One region of the Streptomyces sp. NPDC005566 genome, then DNA from elsewhere that is predicted to be linked to it. Evidence: riboswitches for the same ligand, from Rfam matches in the RefSeq annotation. Region 1 holds a riboswitch; each other region holds the start of a gene.

What was found. A riboswitch is a leader RNA that binds a small molecule or an ion and turns the genes downstream of it on or off. The one in region 1 is predicted to bind cyclic di-AMP.
Positions count from the first base shown of each region.
Region 2: another riboswitch for cyclic di-AMP. It lies ahead of ABZS61_RS25670 (C40 family peptidase); the one in region 1 lies ahead of ABZS61_RS09645 (transglycosylase family protein).
Region 3: another riboswitch for cyclic di-AMP. It lies ahead of ABZS61_RS28540 (M23 family metallopeptidase); the one in region 1 lies ahead of ABZS61_RS09645 (transglycosylase family protein).
Region 4: another riboswitch for cyclic di-AMP. It lies ahead of ABZS61_RS22005 (M23 family metallopeptidase); the one in region 1 lies ahead of ABZS61_RS09645 (transglycosylase family protein).

Region 1 covers NZ_JBEXDB010000005.1:106,270-110,443, reverse strand. Annotated here, with positions in the region: gene ABZS61_RS09655 (cytochrome P450) at 1-1,137, shown strand, start outside; gene ABZS61_RS09650 (transglycosylase family protein) at 1,243-2,205, shown strand; cyclic di-AMP (ydaO/yuaA leader) riboswitch at 2,496-2,666, shown strand; gene ABZS61_RS09645 (transglycosylase family protein) at 2,667-3,356, shown strand; gene eno (phosphopyruvate hydratase) at 3,697-4,174, shown strand, end outside.
Region 2 covers NZ_JBEXDB010000017.1:92,328-96,501, forward strand. Annotated here, with positions in the region: gene ABZS61_RS25655 (NAD(P)H-binding protein) at 1-99, shown strand, start outside; gene ABZS61_RS25660 (TIGR03618 family F420-dependent PPOX class oxidoreductase) at 96-500, shown strand; gene ABZS61_RS25665 (haloalkane dehalogenase) at 530-1,402, shown strand; cyclic di-AMP (ydaO/yuaA leader) riboswitch at 1,898-2,071, shown strand; gene ABZS61_RS25670 (C40 family peptidase) at 2,074-2,544, shown strand; gene ABZS61_RS25675 (LysE family translocator) at 2,701-3,339, opposite strand; gene ABZS61_RS25680 (LysR family transcriptional regulator) at 3,412-4,174, shown strand, end outside.
Region 3 covers NZ_JBEXDB010000020.1:109,465-113,638, forward strand. Annotated here, with positions in the region: gene ABZS61_RS28530 (pitrilysin family protein) at 1-84, shown strand, start outside; gene ABZS61_RS28535 (pitrilysin family protein) at 111-1,493, shown strand; cyclic di-AMP (ydaO/yuaA leader) riboswitch at 1,686-1,853, shown strand; gene ABZS61_RS28540 (M23 family metallopeptidase) at 1,866-2,654, shown strand; gene ABZS61_RS28545 (GntR family transcriptional regulator) at 2,878-3,582, shown strand; gene ABZS61_RS28550 (HPr family phosphocarrier protein) at 3,753-4,034, opposite strand.
Region 4 covers NZ_JBEXDB010000013.1:226,455-230,628, forward strand. Annotated here, with positions in the region: gene ABZS61_RS22000 (PP2C family protein-serine/threonine phosphatase) at 118-1,275, shown strand; cyclic di-AMP (ydaO/yuaA leader) riboswitch at 1,510-1,662, shown strand; gene ABZS61_RS22005 (M23 family metallopeptidase) at 1,674-2,711, shown strand; gene ABZS61_RS22010 (aldo/keto reductase) at 3,010-3,954, shown strand; gene ABZS61_RS22015 (PrsW family intramembrane metalloprotease) at 3,967-4,174, opposite strand, start outside.

The DNA.
Region 1 (4,174 bases):
ACCCGGTACGCGGATGCCAAGCAGGCCCTCGCCGACACCCGGCTCTCCAAGAACCCGGCGCACCACGCCGGGCCGGCGAACGCCAAGGGGAAGACGGGCATCCCGGGGGAGCGCCAGGCGGACCTGATGACGCACCTCCTGAACATCGACCCGCCGGACCACACCCGCCTGCGCCGGCTCGTCACCAAGGCGTTCACCCCGCGCCGCGTCGCGGAGTTCGCGCCCCGCGTGCAGGAGCTGACGGACCGCCTCATCGACACGTTCATCGAGGAGGGGAAGGCGGACCTCATCCACGACTTCGCCTTCCCGCTCCCCATCTACGCGATCTGTGACCTGCTGGGGGTGCCCCCGGAGGACCAGGACGACTTCCGGGACTGGGCGGGCATGATGATCAGGCACGGCGGCGGTCCGCGCGGCGGAGTGGCCAGGTCGGTCAAGAAGATGCGCGGCTACCTTGCCGAACTCATCCACCGCAAACGGGAGAATCCCGGCGACGACCTGATCTCGGGACTGATCCGGGCAAGTGACCACGGCGAGCACCTGACCGAGAACGAAGCCGCGGCGATGGCCTTCATCCTGCTGTTCGCCGGCTTCGAGACCACGGTCAACCTCATCGGCAACGGCACCTACGCGCTGCTCCGCAACCCGGAACAGCGCGAGCTGCTCCAGCGCTCGATCGAGGCGGGGGAGACGGAGCTGCTGGCCACGGGGATCGAGGAGTTGCTGCGGTACGACGGTCCGGTGGAGCTCGCCACCTGGAGGTACGCCACGGAACCCGTGACGCTGGGCGGACAGCGCATCGGGGCCGGGGACCCCGTTCTCGTGGTGCTCGCCGCCGCCGACCGGGACCCGGAGCGCTTCCGCGATGCGGACACGCTGGATCTCGCACGGAGTGACAATCAGCACCTCGGGTACGGGCACGGCATCCACTACTGCCTGGGTGCACCGCTGGCCAGGCTGGAGGGCCGGGCGGCATTGGCGACGCTGCTGCGACGCCTCCCCGACCTGCGGCTCGCTGCAGAACCTACCGATTTGCGCTGGCGGGGCGGGCTCATCATGCGTGGACTGCGCACTCTTCCTGTGGAGTTCGGTCCCGGGACGCCGCTCGGAAAAAGTGACACTCTGTCAACTCTGTGACTTTCACGTGATCTCCGCTGCATCGACTTGTGACACACGTTCGAGTGCGGCTAGGTTCACCGTTCGACTCACCAGTCACACGTCAGTCACACGGAAGGCAATCCCATGGGCTCCGCGAACGGCAGACACCGTCGCCCTCGGCAGGCACCCGCCATCGTCGTCGCCGCAGGCGTCACAGGGTCGGCCATCGCCATCCCGCTGCTCGGCGCAACGGGTGCGCACGCAGCCGACGCCTCGACCTGGGACCGGGTCGCCGAGTGCGAGAGCGGTGGCATGTGGAGCGCCGACCTCGGCAACGGCTACTACGGCGGCCTGCAGCTCTCGCAGGACACCTGGTCGGCCTACGGCGGCACGGCGTTCGCGCCCCGCGCCGACCTGGCCAGCCGCTCGCAGCAGATATCCGTGGCGGAGAAGGTGCTCGACGACCAGGGGGTGACGGCGTGGGCCAGCTGCGCGGTGATCTCCGGACTCGCACTCGACAACACGCTCCCGGGTGTCGACCCGGGCAGTGAGCCGACCACCGAGCCGTCGGACGACGCGACCCCGTCCGGCGACGCGTCGGACACCCCCTCGTCCGATGCGTCGGACAACGCGAGCGGGAACAGGAACACGGACAGCAGGGGTGGCGATACCGGCAAGGTCGACAAGTCGACCGGATCCGACACGTCCGACTCCTCTCCCTCGCCCGAGACGTCCGAGGCCTCCGACGGATCGACGGAAGCGCCGGGCGGTAAGCACCGCGGCACTCCGGCCCCGGAGGCGAGCGCCGGTGCGGGCTCGACGGACGGGCGCGAGTCCGGTCGGCACGCGTCGCGCGGTGACGCCGAAGCGCGCAAGGGCGGCGACGGCACCTACACCGTCCGCACCGGAGACAACCTCTGGGCGATCGCGGACGCGCAGGAGCTGCCCGGCGGCTGGACGGCGCTCTACGAGGCGAACAAGGACGAGCTGGGCTCCGACCCGGACCTGATCCTTCCCGGGCAGAACCTCGACCTGGGTCTCGACCTGGGCGCCCAGGCGGACGAGAAGAGCGCCGAGGCCGGTGCGGAAGCCGCTGTCGGCAACTGATCCAATTCGGGAAAACACCCCAAAAGCGGGGGCAGTTCAGAGGCCTATGTCCACTTATGTCTAAGTGAGACATGGGTCTCTTTGCGTCAACTCACGCGTCTCGCCCGCCGGGTTCGCCGACGACGCCTCCGACCTGCGGAAATGATCCCTCGCCCGGTGCGAGTACGGGCTGATTGTCCGTGATGTCCATCTTTGAATGTGGGGGTTGCCTATGTTTACGGTCGGAACCGCTCGCACCGCGGGCACCTTCGACCGTCACGCCGAATCCTGCCGTCGGCCGAAGGGATTCGACGCGTAAAGCGCCGTAGGCAGGAGCGGGGGACCCAGGTAAGTGCCGGACCCGGCCGTCGGAAGACGGGTGAGGGTCGGCTCGGGGTGAAGTCGCTCGCCAGTGCGAGCGACCGGGCAACTCACAGGCCCGAACCCGACAGCTCACCTCGTAGGCGTCGGTGAGGAGAACCATGCTGCTTTCGAGCAAGGGCAAGCACCGTCGCCCGTCCAAGGCCGTCCGTATCGCCACCCTGGCCGGCGTCGCCGGTGCCGCGGTCGCCGTCCCGCTGATGGGTGCGACCGGCGCCTCCGCCGCTTCCGTCGCCACGTGGGACGCCGTCGCGCAGTGCGAGTCCGGTGGCAACTGGTCCATCAACACCGGCAACGGCTACTACGGCGGTCTGCAGTTCTCGCAGTCCAGCTGGGCAGCCGCCGGCGGTACGCAGTTCGCCGCCCGCGCCGACCTGGCCACCAAGGCTCAGCAGATCACCGCAGCCGAGAAGCTTCTCGACCTGCAGGGCCCGGGCGCCTGGGCCTGCGCCGGTGCCGGCGGCCTGACCAACGACGGTGTGGACCCGGGTGTCGACACCGCCGCGCCGAGCGCCGACAAGGCCGCCCAGCCGGAGCGCAAGGCCGAGCAGCCCACCACGCGCAGCGAGAAGCGCACCGCCCCCGAGGCCTCGAAGACCGTCACGACCCCGACCGGCGACAAGGTCAAGAAGGGTGACGGCGAGTACAAGGTGAAGGCCGGCGACACCCTGAGCACGATCGCCGACGCGAAGAAGGTCAAGGGCGGCTGGCAGAAGCTGTTCAAGCTCAACGACGACATCGTCGAGGACGCCGACCTGATCTTCCCGGGTCAGCAGCTCCACCTGAAGTAGTCCCGGGTCTCTCCTCCCCGAAGGCTTCAGGGCCGCGGAAGGGTGTCCGGCGGCACCCGACGTGTTCCCTCCCGGCCCGGCGCACTCACCCCCGTGTGCGCCGGGCCGGGGTCGTGTCCGCGGTGTGCCGCACGGGCCCACCGCGGACGGGATCGTTCAACTCTTGCGGTTACCGGTCAGTAGATTTCTGGACCTTTGCCCGGAATGCAAGCCCTTGGGTCCTTTTTCGTCCCAGGGGACGGGCGGTCGGCCGACGCAGGGGGCAGAGCCGGTTAGGCTCGGGGCGCAAGGCCACAGTGACCCTGCACAACCAGCGTCATATCCCAGAAGGAGATGCCTCGTGCCGTCCATCGACGTCGTCGTAGCCAGGGAAATCCTCGACTCCCGGGGAAACCCCACGGTCGAGGTCGAGGTTGGCCTCGACGACGGCAGCACGGGACGTGCTGCTGTTCCGTCCGGCGCCTCCACCGGTGCGTTCGAGGCCATCGAGCTTCGCGACGGTGACCCCAACCGCTACCACGGCAAGGGTGTCGAGAAGGCCGTCCTCGCCGTCATCGAGCAGATCGGCCCGGAGCTCGTCGGGTACGACGCCACCGAGCAGCGCCTCATCGACCAGGCGATGTTCGACCTCGACGCCACCGAGAACAAGGGCTCCCTCGGCGCCAACGCCATCCTCGGCGTCTCGCTGGCCGTGGCCCACGCCGCGTCCGAGGCGTCCGACCTGCCGCTGTTCCGCTACCTCGGCGGCCCGAACGCGCACCTGCTGCCCGTTCCGATGATGAACATCCTGAACGGCGGCTCGCACGCCGACTCCAACG
Region 2 (4,174 bases), on a different contig from region 1:
GAGCGGCGGTACGTCCGTACGGCCATGGGTGTCATCACCACTGCCGTGAGACCGAACATCGCCAAGCTGATCTGGAACGAGGGCGTGAAGAAGAGGTGAGCCGGACGACCGTCGGACTGCCGGCCGCCGCAAGGGCGTTCCTCGCCATGCCCCGCACGGCCACGCTGACCAGCCTCCGCCCGGACGGGTCCCCGCACGTCACGCCTGTCCGCTTCACCTTCGACGCGTCCGCCGGCCTGGTCCGGGTGACCACCCGGGCGGGAGCCCGCAAGACCCGGAACGTGGCGGCAGGTGGGGCTTCGGCCCGTGTCGCCCTCTGCCAGGCGGAGGGCTTCCGCTGGCTCACTCTCGAAGGCCGGGCCGACGTCACCGACGACCCCGCGCGCCTGGCCGAGGCCGTTCGCCGCTACACCGCCCGCTACCACGTGGCCCCGCCCGCCCCGCCGGACCTGGTCGTCGTAGAAATGACCGTCGAACGCGTCCTGAGCCTCAATCTCTGAATCTCCCGTACAGAAAGCAGTGACACGCGATGCCCACCCTTCCCGTCCTCGATTCCACCCTCCACCACCGCGAGTCCGGCGACCCCGACGGGCTGCCGTTCGTCTTCCTCCACGGCAACCCCACCTCCTCCCACCTGTGGCGGAACGTCCTGCCGGGCGTGGCCGCGCCCGGCCGCCGTCTCCTGGCCCCCGACCTCATCGGCATGGGCGACTCCGGCAAGCCCGACCTCGCCTACTCCTTCGACGACCACGCCCGCTACCTCGACGCCTGGTTCGACGCCCTCGGCCTTGCCGAGGCCGTCCTCGTCGGCCACGACTGGGGTGGCGCGCTCGCCTTCGACCGCGCCGCCCGCCTCCCGGGCAGCGTGCGCGGCCTCGCCTTCACCGAGACGATCATCAAACCGTTGGTCGGCGATGATTTCCCGTCTGCCGGACGGGAGTTGTTCACCCTTCTGCGCACTCCCGGAGTGGGTGAGGAGATGATCCTGGAGAAGTCGCTGTTCATCGATGCGCTCCCGGACACGCTGGCCACCCCACTGGATCCGGCCGATCTCGAGGTCTACCGCCGCCCCTTCCCGACCCCGCACAGCCGCCGCCCGGTACTGGCGTGGACGCGCATGATGCCACTGGACTCCGAACCCGCCGACGTCGTGGCCCGCATCGAGCGCTACGACGCCTGGCTGGCCGCCAGTCCCGAAGTTCCCAAGCTGCTTGCCGCGTTCGATCCGGGCCCGGGCGCGATGACCGATCAGAGGGCCGTCGCCTGGTGCGAGGAGAACATCGCGGGTCTGGAGGTCTCCCGCCACGGCTTGGCCGGACACCACTCCCCGGAGGACCGCCCCGCGGAACTGGCTGCGGCAATCAACGCTTGGGCCGACCGCCACGGGCTGGCACGCCCGTAGGAGTCCCCCGATGCGGAAGTGCCACCACAGGCCCGCCTCCCGCCGAGGAGTGCACGCGCCTCAACCACCGTCACCACCGTCACCATCGAACACCGTGCTGCGGAGCCGACGGCCTCCCGCGCGCCCGGCAAGACATTCGAACAGTTGTCGCGTCAACGGCTGCGCCGGTGCCCCCCGAAGCCCGGACACGCCCGATGCGCGGATCAATATTCCTCGCTCGTTCGGCGTAGACCATCCCCCTCACGGGGGACAGCTCAACTTGCGCAGGACGCGCGGACACTGAGCGGAATTAACCGTTCCGCTGCTGGTACGGGGCCGGTCACGCAGCGTCGCCTCAGCTTCGGCCCCACCTCGTCCACCCGAACGGATCAGCCGTGATGACTCTCACATAACGACCTTCAGCGCGGAAATCCGGCAGCCCGTGAGTAAAGATCCCTGGGACGACAAGCCCCCGCCACCGCGACGGGGCGGTCCGGGCGGACGCCGAGTCCTGCCGCTGTCCGGATGCCTGGTCGACAGAAGTGGATCGGCAGGAGTGGAGGACCCGAGCGCAACGGGTCGACGGGATATCCCTTCGACCCTCGGGGTGAAGCCGCCAAGTGCGGCCGGGCAACTTCGCCAGCCCGAACCCGACAGGTCATCCTTCACAGGCGGCTGACGAAGGGTTGCGCATGACTGCGCAGGTTCATGTCCCGTCTCTTTTCGCCCGGGTCGGTACGGCCTCGGTTCTCACATTCGCTGTAGGCACAACCATGCTCGCCCCCGGCCTCGTCGACGAGGCCGAGGCCGCTGCCCACTCGACGAGGGCGCTCGACATCGCCGCCTCGAAGAAGGGATCGCCCTACAGGTACGGCGCCAGCGGCCCCCACCGCTTCGACTGTTCGGGCCTCACGCTCTACTCGTTCAAGAAGGCGGGCAAGAAGCTCCCCCGCACGGCCCAGCAGCAGTACAACAAGACCCGTCACATCTCCTCGTCGCAACGGCGGCGCGGCGACCTGGTCTTCTTCCATGCGGGCCGGAGTGTCTACCACGTGGGCATCTACGCCGGCGGCGGCAAGATCTGGCACTCGCCGAAGACCGGGGCGGTGGTCCGGCTGGAACGGATCTGGTCGAAGAGCATCTGGTACGGGCGGGTCCGCTGACGGCCGCCCCCGGCTGACACCCCCGTCGGCCGTCCCTGCCGGTCCCACCCGGGCGCCGGTCCCACCCGGGGGCCGGTCCCACCCGGGGGCCGGTCCCACCCGGGGGCCGGTCCCACCCGGGGGCCGGTCCCACCCGGGGGCCGGTCCCGCGCCGAGTCAGTGCAGCAGGGGCCCGGTCACCAGCACGAGCCCCAGCGCCGTGAGCGCCGCGCCGCTGCCGCCCTCGATCGCGCGGGCGGTACGCGGCCGGCGCAGCCATCGGCCGAGGCGGTCCACCAACAGGGCCACGGCCGGGAACCAGAGGAGCGCCAGCAGCACGACCACGGCCGCCAGCAGCAGGGTTCTGGGAAGCGGCGGCTGCCCGTCGGGGACGAACTGGGGCAGCAGGCTGAGGAAGAGCACAGGCGCCTTCGGGTTCAGGGCGTTGGTCAGGAAGCCCTGGCGCAGTGCCCGTACCGGCCCCAGCTCGGTTGCGGGCGCCTCATCCGGTGCGGAGGCGCCCGCAACCGCCCGCCGCCGGACCGCGTACAGGGCGCTCACTCCCAGGTGGAGCACATAGGCACCACCGAGCAGTTGCACGGTGCGGAACAGGACGGGCATCGCCACCAGCACCGCCGCGAGTCCGGCGACGGCCAGCGCGGTGTGCACGAGCAGTCCCCCGGCGACACCCAGCGCCGCCGCCATGCCGGTCCGGCGCGAGGCGAGGGCGTTGCGTACGACCACGGTGAAGTCCGCGCCGGGCAGGGCGACCATTCCCGCGGCGACCGGGACGAAAGCGAGCAGTTGTGCGTCCATGGGTACACCCTGACCCGGCCGGCCCTTTAGCGTGTACTTGCAATCTTCTGGGTCTGCCAAAAGGAATGCTTTATGTACGATCCGACGCGGCTGGCCGCACTCGTGGCGGTCGCCGAGGCCGGTTCGATCACGAAGGCGGCCGCGCGGCTCGGCTACACAGCGCCCGCCCTCTCCCAGCAGCTCGCGAAACTGGAGCGGGAGGCCGGGGCCGCCCTGCTGGTGCGCCACCATCGCGGGGCGCGCCTGACGGCTGCCGGTGAACTGCTGGCCGGGCGTGCCCGACGGGTCCTGGACGAGATGGACCAGGCGCGGCACGAGCTGGCCCGGCTCGCGGGACTGTCGGGAGGGCGGCTGCGGGTCGGCACCTTCACCACGGCCGGCATTCATCTGCTGCCGCCGGTGCTCAGTGCGTTCCGGCGTGCCCACCCGGACGTGGAACTCACCGTGACCGACTACGAGCCGCCCGGCGGGGTCGCCGCCGTGGCCGCGGGAGACGTGGATCTGGCGCTGACCCATGCGTACGAACCGGCTGTCGCCGATCCGCTGCCCGCCGGGGTGTCCGCCGAGCCACTGCTGGTCGAGGAGCTCGTACTGATCACGGCCGTGGGGCAGGCGCTGTCCGAGGGCAGCGGCCGACTCCCGGTTGCCGAGCTGGCGGGCCGTCCGCTGATCAGCAGTGCACCCGCGCATCCCCCCAGGCAGGGGGTGGAGCGCGCACTGGCCGATGCCGGGGCGACACCTGCCGTGGTGTGCGAGTCCCCCGGTTACGCGCTGGTGTGCGCTCTGGTCAGCGCGGGCGTCGGCGTGGCCGTGGTGCCCGAGATGGTTGCGTCGA
Region 3 (4,174 bases), on a different contig from region 1:
CTGGTCTACGAGCCGGTCGAGCCGGCGGACGAGGCCGAGGATGCCGCAGGCAGCACCGACGACCACGAGGGGGCCGAGAAGTGACCGACGCCGCCGTGACTGGAGTAGCGATGGAGTACCACCCGCAGCCGACCGCAGGCGAGGCCAGGCCCTGGGCCTTTCCCGCGCCCGATCGCGGCGCTCTGCCCAATGGCCTGACCGTGCTGCGCTGCCACCGCCCCGGCCAGCAGGTCGTCGCCGTGGAGATCTTCCTGGACGCGCCGCTCGACGCCGAGCCCGAGGGGCTGGACGGTGTGGCCACGATCATGGCGCGCGCGCTGTCCGAGGGCACCGACAAGCACTCCGCGGAGGAGTTCGCCGCCGAGCTGGAGCGTTGTGGTGCCACGCTCGACGCGCACGCCGACCACCCCGGTGTCCGGGTCTCGCTGGAGGTCCCGGTCTCCCGGCTCTCCAAGGCGCTCGGCCTGGTCGCCGAAGCGCTGCGGGCGCCGGCGTTCACCGAGAGCGAGGTGGAGCGCCTGGTGGGCAACCGGCTCGACGAGATTCCGCACGAGCAGGCCAACCCCGCCCGGCGTGCCGCCAAGCAGCTCTCCAAGGAGCTGTTCCCTGCCACGGCGCGGATGTCGCGTCCGCGCCAGGGCACCGAGGAGACCGTGCGCCGGATCGACGCCGCGGGCGTGCGCGCCTTCTACGACGCCCATGTCCGCCCGTCCACCGCGACGGCCGTCATCGTCGGTGATCTCACCGGGGTCGATCTGGACACGCTGCTCGCGGACACCATCGGTGACTGGTCGGGCAACGCCGGTCAGTCGCGCCCGGTGCCTCCGATCACCGCGGACGACACGGGCCGGGTAGTGATCGTGGACCGTCCCGGGGCCGTGCAGACGCAACTGCTGCTCGGCCGGATCGGCGCCGACCGGCACGACAGCGTCTGGCCCGCCCAGGTCCTGGGCACGTACTGCCTGGGCGGCACCCTCACCTCACGTCTCGACCGCGTCCTGCGCGAGGAGAAGGGCTACACCTACGGGGTCCGGGCCTTCGGCCAGGTGCTGCGTTCGACGGCACCCGGATCCGCATCCGGGGCGACCGGCGCCGCGATGCTCGCCATCAGCGGCTCCGTGGACACGGAGTCCACCGGGGCGGCCCTGGACGACCTCTGGAAGGTCCTGCGCACCCTGGCGGCCGAGGGACTGACGGACGCCGAGCGCGAGACCGCCGTACAGAACCTCGTAGGGGTCGCCCCGCTGAAGTTCGAGACGGCGGCATCGGTCGCGGGCACCCTCGCCGACCAGGTGGAGCAGCACCTCCCGGACGACTACCAGGCCCAGCTGTACGCGCGCCTGGCGGAGACCGGCACGGTGGAGGCGACGGCCGCGGTGGTCAACGCGTTCCCCGTGGACCGGCTGGTCACGGTCCTCGTGGGGGACGCTTCGCAGATCGCGGAGCCCGTGAGGGCGCTGGGTATCGGCGAGGTGTCGGTCGTCACCGGCTGACGGAACAGGACAGGGCGAACCCCGGCGAGCACGCACTCGCCGGGGTTCTCCCTTTTGTCTGATTTGGTGCAATGCGTTCCTGTATGGCCTGTGGGATGTCCGACAAAGCGACCTGTCCGTTTGGTGATTGAAAGTCGCCCGGCCTAGCGTCGGCTCGGCTGTCCGCCAGACGTATGCCGCACCCGCGGCGCCGGACAGTCATCGCCGAGTCCCCGTCAGGCGCGAGCCTGGGGAGCCGGGGACCCACGTAGTCCCTGGGGTGAATCGGATGTCCGCGTCTCGTACGAGGCGGGGAATCCGTAGGAGACCTTCCTGCTCCGAACCCGTCAGCTAACCCGGTAGGCGAGAAGGAAGGAAAGGATCAGCCCCTCCATGGCGTTCACCCGTGCCACCGGGAAGCACCGTGCCCCGAGCCGCCTGACGCGCAGGAGCGCCAAGGTCGCCGGCATCGCGGCTCTGGCCACCACCGGCGTCATCGGCGCAACGGCCTCCCCGGCCCTCGCCGCGGACTCCGAGGCCCTCACCGTCACCGGTCTGACCCAGGCCGTTGCCATCGACACCACTCTCGCCGCGCAGATCGACGCCCAGGCCGAGGCGCAGCAGCACCAGGCCGACGTCGCGGCGAAGGCGAAGGCCGAAGCTGCGGCAAAGGCAAAGGCGAAGGCCGAGGCGAAGCGCAAGGCCGAAGCCCGCGCCAAGGAGGTCCGTGAGGCCGAGGCACGCGCCGCCCGTGCCGCCGAGCGCGCCCGGCTGAACGCCTTCCACCTCCCGGTCGCCGGCTCCTCCGTGACCACCGGCTACAAGTCCAGCGGTGCCCTCTGGTCCTCCGGCAGCCACTCCGGCGTCGACTTCCGCGCCGCGTCCGGCAGCTCCGTCGTCGCGGTCGGCGCCGGTACCGTCGTCACGGCGGGCTGGGGCGGCGCGTACGGCAACAACATCGTGCTCCGGATGACGGACGGCACCTACACCCAGTACGGCCACCTCTCCTCGATCGGCGTGTCCGTCGGACAGAGCGTCACCTCGGGGCAGCAGATAGGCCTGTCGGGCTCCACCGGCAACTCCACCGGACCGCACCTGCACTTCGAGGCGCGGACCACCCCGGAGTACGGGTCCGACATGGATCCCGTCGCCTACCTCCGAGCGCACGGTCTCCAGGTCTGAGACCTCGTACCGCACAGCTTCCCGAAGGCCCCGGCACCCGCCGGGGCCTTCGTCGTGCCGCGCCCCGGGACTGCTCCGCCGCGAACCGCCGGAGAAGTACTCGTCGGCTGGAAGATATCCATGGATTCCGCTCCGCCATCGGAAATTGCGACTGATTGCAATAGAGTCACAGAACAGGCGTCGATCGGCCGCGTTACGCGGGGATTAAGGCGGAGGTTCGGACATGCGCATTCCCGCGCATTCGGTATGCACGGCAATCCGTGACGACATCGTCTCCGGTGTCTTCGAACGCGGCAGCCGCCTCACCGAGGAGGTGCTCGCACGTCGGTACGGGGTCTCCCGCGTCCCGGTGCGCGAGGCACTGCGCACCCTGGAGTCCGAGGGGTTCGTCGTCACCCGCCGGCACGCCGGTGCCTGCGTCGCCGAGCCCACGGAGCAGGAGGCCGCCGACCTCCTGGAGATCCGCATGCTCCTGGAGCCGCTGGGCGCCGCGCGTGCCGCCCAGCGCCGTACCGAGGCCCACCTCAAGGTGCTCCGAGGCCTGGTCAGACTGGGGCAGGAGCGGGTCCGCCGGGGCGAGGGGGAGGATCTGCGCTCGCTGGGCGGCTGGTTCCACGAGACGCTGGCCCAGGCGTCGGCCAGCCCCGCCCTCATCGCGCTGCTCACCCAGCTCAGGCACAAGATCACCTGGATGTACGCGGTCGAGCATCCGGCCCGCCCCGCCGATTCCTGGGCCGAGCACGGCGCCATCGTGGACGCCGTGGCGCGCGGTGACGCGGAGCGGGCCAGGGTGCTCGCGGCCCAGCACGCCGAGCGGGCCACCGCCGCCCACCGCCTGCGGCGCACGGACCGGCCGGGCCGCACGACCGGTCCGGCCCGGGTGAGGACTTCGCAACATTCTGTAAACATCGCAGGTGTCCGGCATTAACAATGGCGCCGTATACAAAGAAGTGAATTCGGAAGGGCTTTCTTTATGCTGCCCGAATTCGGGTCTTCGTCACGGTGGTCCGGGGCTTCCCGGAAACGAGAAAGCCACGGTTCCCGATGGGGATACCGCGGCTTTGTCGAGGAAGTAATTCCTGCCCGGAGCGGGCGGAATCAGACGGTCTCCGGAAGCTCCTCGAGCCCCTCGGTGACCAGCTTCGCCAGACGGTCCAGGGCGGCTTCGGCGTCGTCCGCCTCGGACGCGAGCACGATCTCCTCGCCACCCTGGGCACCCAGGCCGAGCACCGCGAGCATGGAGGCGGCGTTCACCGGGTTGCCGTCGGCCTTGGCGATCGTCACGGGGACGCCGGAGGCCGTGGCGGCACGGACGAAGATGGATGCGGGGCGGGCGTGCAGGCCCTCGGCCCAACCGACGTTGACGCGGCGCTCAGCCATGGTTCTGCCCTTCACGTATCAATGGTTGTCTAGACCAGTCTCTCATGCAGTGCGCACTGCTGTGCCCGACCTCCTGCCCTGCCGCCACCGCCGGTCGGCTCCCTCAGACTGCCCGCGCAGCGATCCGTCCGCGACCGGTG
Region 4 (4,174 bases), on a different contig from region 1:
GCGCTCGGCGCTCCTCCCTTTGGCCGACGACGAGTCGCCTCACGGCGCGGCTCCGGCCAGCCTGGGTGGAGCGCGGTACCGTCCGCAGCCGTGGGCGGACCGGGCAGGAGTGCACAGGTGGGGAAGCGGGAGAGGCGGCGCGGCGGAGCTGCTGGAGGTGCCCGCACGCGGCGGTTCGTACGTCTGCTGCCCGCTCTGATGATCGCGGCCGGGCTGGTCTTCGACCTCGCTACGCCGCCCGAGGTCAGTGCCGTCCCCCTGTTCGCGGCGGCCCCGCTGATCGCCGCACCGTTCTTCTCGCTGGCGAGCACGATCCGTACGGCTGTGGCCGCGATCCTGACGGTCCTGGCCATCCGGTTGTACGACGACACCATCTCGGACGTCGCCCCGGTCACCGAGCTGATCACCCTGGTCACCGTTTCCGCGCTCGCCGTCGTCATCAACGGCGTCGTCCGGCGCAGCAACGAGCAGCTGGCCTCCGCCCGGGTCATCGCGGAGACCGCGATGCGCGCGGTGCTCCCGACACCGGAGGACCGGATCGGCGGGCTGCTGGTTGCGGCGCGGTACGAGGCGGCGCAGGCGGACGAGTTCGTCGGCGGTGACCTGTTCGCCGTCGCGGACACCCCGCACGGGGTGCGGCTGGTCGTCGGGGACGTACGGGGCAAGGGGCTGGCCGCCGTGGAGGCGGTGGCCGTGGTGATCGGGGCGTTCCGGGAGGCCGCCGAGCAGGAGCTGTCGCTGGAGGGCGTGGCGCAGCGGCTGGAGCGGGCGCTGGCGCGGGAGGGGACACGGCGCGGCGGGCTCGACTCCATGGAGGGGTTCGTCACCGCCGTGCTCGCCGAGATCCCGGTGGGTTCGGGCAGGCTGCGGATCGTCAACCGCGGCCACCCCGAGCCGATCCTGCTGCACACGGACGGGGCGCTCGAGGTGCTGGCGCCGACCGCGCCCGCGCTGCCGATCGGGATGGACCTGGGGGTGTGGCCGGACCGGTCGGACGAGTGGGAGCTGCCTGCCGGGGCGACGCTCCTGGTGTTCACGGACGGCCTCTCCGAAGCGCGGGACGCGGACGGGGTCTTCTACGACCCGGCGGCCCGGCTGCGCGGCCGGATCTTCCCGGGGCCCGACGAACTGCTCTCGGCGCTCACCGACGACGTGCGGCTCCACACGGGGGGCCATGCCGTGGACGACATGGCGCTGCTCGCGGTCGGCCGGCCCGCCCGGGGGCAGCCGGAGCGGCGGACGACTGTGAAGATCGTGGGGCGAGGCGATGGATGAGCGGTTGCCACGGTGTGTAGTCGAAGGACGCCGCTCCGCATAACATGTGATGCAACGTCAGAAACTGATGCCCCGGCGGGGAATACTCAACTCGCCCGTTTCGGACCGTTAATTCCATGAAAGTCCACGTCAAAGCCGTGAATGATCAACGGGAACAGCTTGGAATCGGGCCCGTGTGTCTATTAACGTTCGATAACGCAGCGCGGTTGTCCCAGTCGTCGCAAGAGGCGGCACCGTGCGCGAGCGCCGAATTCCGCAAGGAAACCGGGGAACCACCTACATGGGGTGAATCGGACACCTGTGTCTCGTGAGAGGCAGAGGGGCCCGTAGGAGACCTTCCTGCTCCGAACCCGTCAGCTAACCCGGTAGGCGAGAAGGAAGGAAAGGAGTGCGCCCACGTGGCGTCCAATCAGCCTGCCCCCGAGGCCCCGTCACCCTTCAGGTCCGACAGCTTCGGTGACGAGGGCAGGACATGGGAGGAATGGAACCCCACCGAGGAGTCCATCCGTCCCGTACGCGGCAGGCACCGCGTAGCCAAGCAGCGTGGCCTCGCCCGTAGCTCCACCGTCCTCGGTGTCGGCGTCATCGCGGCCGTCGGCGCGGGTGGCATGGCCACTGCGCAGAGCAAGCCGCCGGTCTCCATTTCCCTTCCCGATTCCATCGCGGACAATCTCCCCGACGCCAAGTCCCTGCCCGGCGTGAGCGCGTTCATGTCGGACGACTCCGCGGACAACGGCACCGTCGCCACGGCCTCCCCGCTCACCACCGCCGGCATCACGGCCGCCGAGGCCGAGCAGGGCACGAGCAACGCCGGTGAGGCGCTGCGCGCCCGCATCCTCCAGCAGGCCGAGCAGCAGCAGGCCGGAGCCGAGGCCGAGGCCAAGGCCGCGGAGGAGAAGGCGGCAGCCGAGGAGGCGGCCGCCAAGGCCGCGAAGCAGCAGAGCGACGCCGAGGCGAAGGCCGCCGCCGAGAAGAAGGCTGCGGAGATCGCGGCGAAGAAGAAGGCCGAGGCCGAGCGCCTCGCCAAGCTCGCCGCCAGCTACGCCCTCCCGACCTCCTCGTACACGATCACCTCGACCTTCGGCCAGGCCGGTTCGATGTGGTCCTCCGGCTACCACACCGGTCTCGACTTCGCGGCGCCTACGGGCACCCCGATCAAGGCTGTGCACAGCGGCACGGTGAAGTCGGCGGGCTGGTCGGGTTCGTACGGGTACCACACCGTCATCGAGCTGGACGACGGTACGGAGATCTCGTACAGCCACCAGTCCTCGATGGACGTCACCGCCGGCCAGCGGGTCACCACCGGTGAGACCATCGGCCGCGTGGGCGCCACCGGCAATGTGACCGGCCCTCACCTCCACCTGGAGGTCCACACCGCGGACGGCTCGGGCATCGACCCGATGAGCTGGCTGCGCAGCAAGGGCCTCTCCATCTGAGTACTCCCGGTCCGAGGGCTCCGCGGCGCTTCCGCCGAGCCCTCGCCGGTTCTCCGTGCTGCTCGGAGGTGCTTCCGTCGGGCCTTCCCCGGTTCTCCGCCGAGCGTTCGCGCGGGCGGGCGGCTTCCCCGGTTCTCCGCCGAGCGTTCGCGCGGGCGGACGGGTCAGCTGAACCCCGGCGGACGGCCCACCTGAACTCCGGCGGCCCTGGCGCACCCCCCCGACGTCAGGGCTGCCGGTCTGCCCGTGGTCCGCATCCATCGGAATAGTCGCCTGAGCGGACTGGTTTGTTCCAGGTATGACTTCACTCCGCACACTCGGTTCCTCGAGCCTCCAGGTCTTCCCGCTCGCACTGGGCGGCAACGTCTTCGGCTGGACGGCCGATGAGGACGGGTCCTTCGCCGTCCTGGACGCGTACGCCGCGGCCGGCGGCAACTTCATCGACACGGCCGACTCGTACTCCGCCTGGGCCCCGGGCAACGAAGGCGGCGAGTCGGAGACGCTCGTCGGCAAGTGGCTCGCGTCGCGCTCCAACCGCTCCGACATCGTCGTCGCCACGAAGGTCGGCGCCCACCCCGAGTTCAAGGGGCTCGCCGGCGCGACCATCAAGGGCGCCGCCGAGGCCTCGCTGCGCCGGCTCGGCACCGACCACATCGACCTCTACTACACGCACTTCGACGACGAGACCGTCCCCGTGGAGGAGATCATCACCGCGCTCGACCAGCTGGTGAAGGAGGGCAAGGTGCGTGAGATCGCCGCTTCCAACATCAGCCCCGAGCGGCTCCGGGCCTCCCTGGAGTTCTCCGAGCGCGAGGGCCTCGCCCGCTACGTCGCGCTGCAGCCGCACTACAACCTCGTCTCGCGCGACACCTACGAGGGCGAGCTCCAGGACACGGCGGCGAAGGCGGGCCTCGCCGCCGTCCCGTACTTCGCACTGGCCTCGGGCTTCCTCACCGGCAAGTACCGGCCCGGCACAGCGGTCGACAGCGCGCGGGCCGACGGCGCGGCCAGGCACCTGGAGTCGGAACGCGGCCGCAAGGTGCTCGCGGCGCTCGACAGGGCGGCCCAGGAGCACGACGCGGAGATCGCCACGGTCGCGCTGGCCTGGCTTGCCGCCCGGCCGACCGTCGCCGCGCCGATCGCGTCCGCCCGCACGGTCGGGCAGGTGCCCGCATTGGTGGCGGTGGCAGACCTGCGGCTGACCGACGAGGACCTCGCGGACCTCACCGAAGCATCCGCCTGACACCTCGCCCGGTTACGCGGGGGGTGGCCGGCCGTTCTGCTGGTGACCGTCGTGCAGATACGGGTTGTACCCGCCGTAGTGCCGGTGGGGTGCGGGGAGCTGCTGCGGATACGGGGCGGGCCGCTGCTGGTACGGGTCCGGCTGCGGGAACCTGCGGGGGGACGGAACCGCGGCCGGGCCCATGGACGCCGCGCCGCGCAGGGCCCGGTACCGGCCCGTC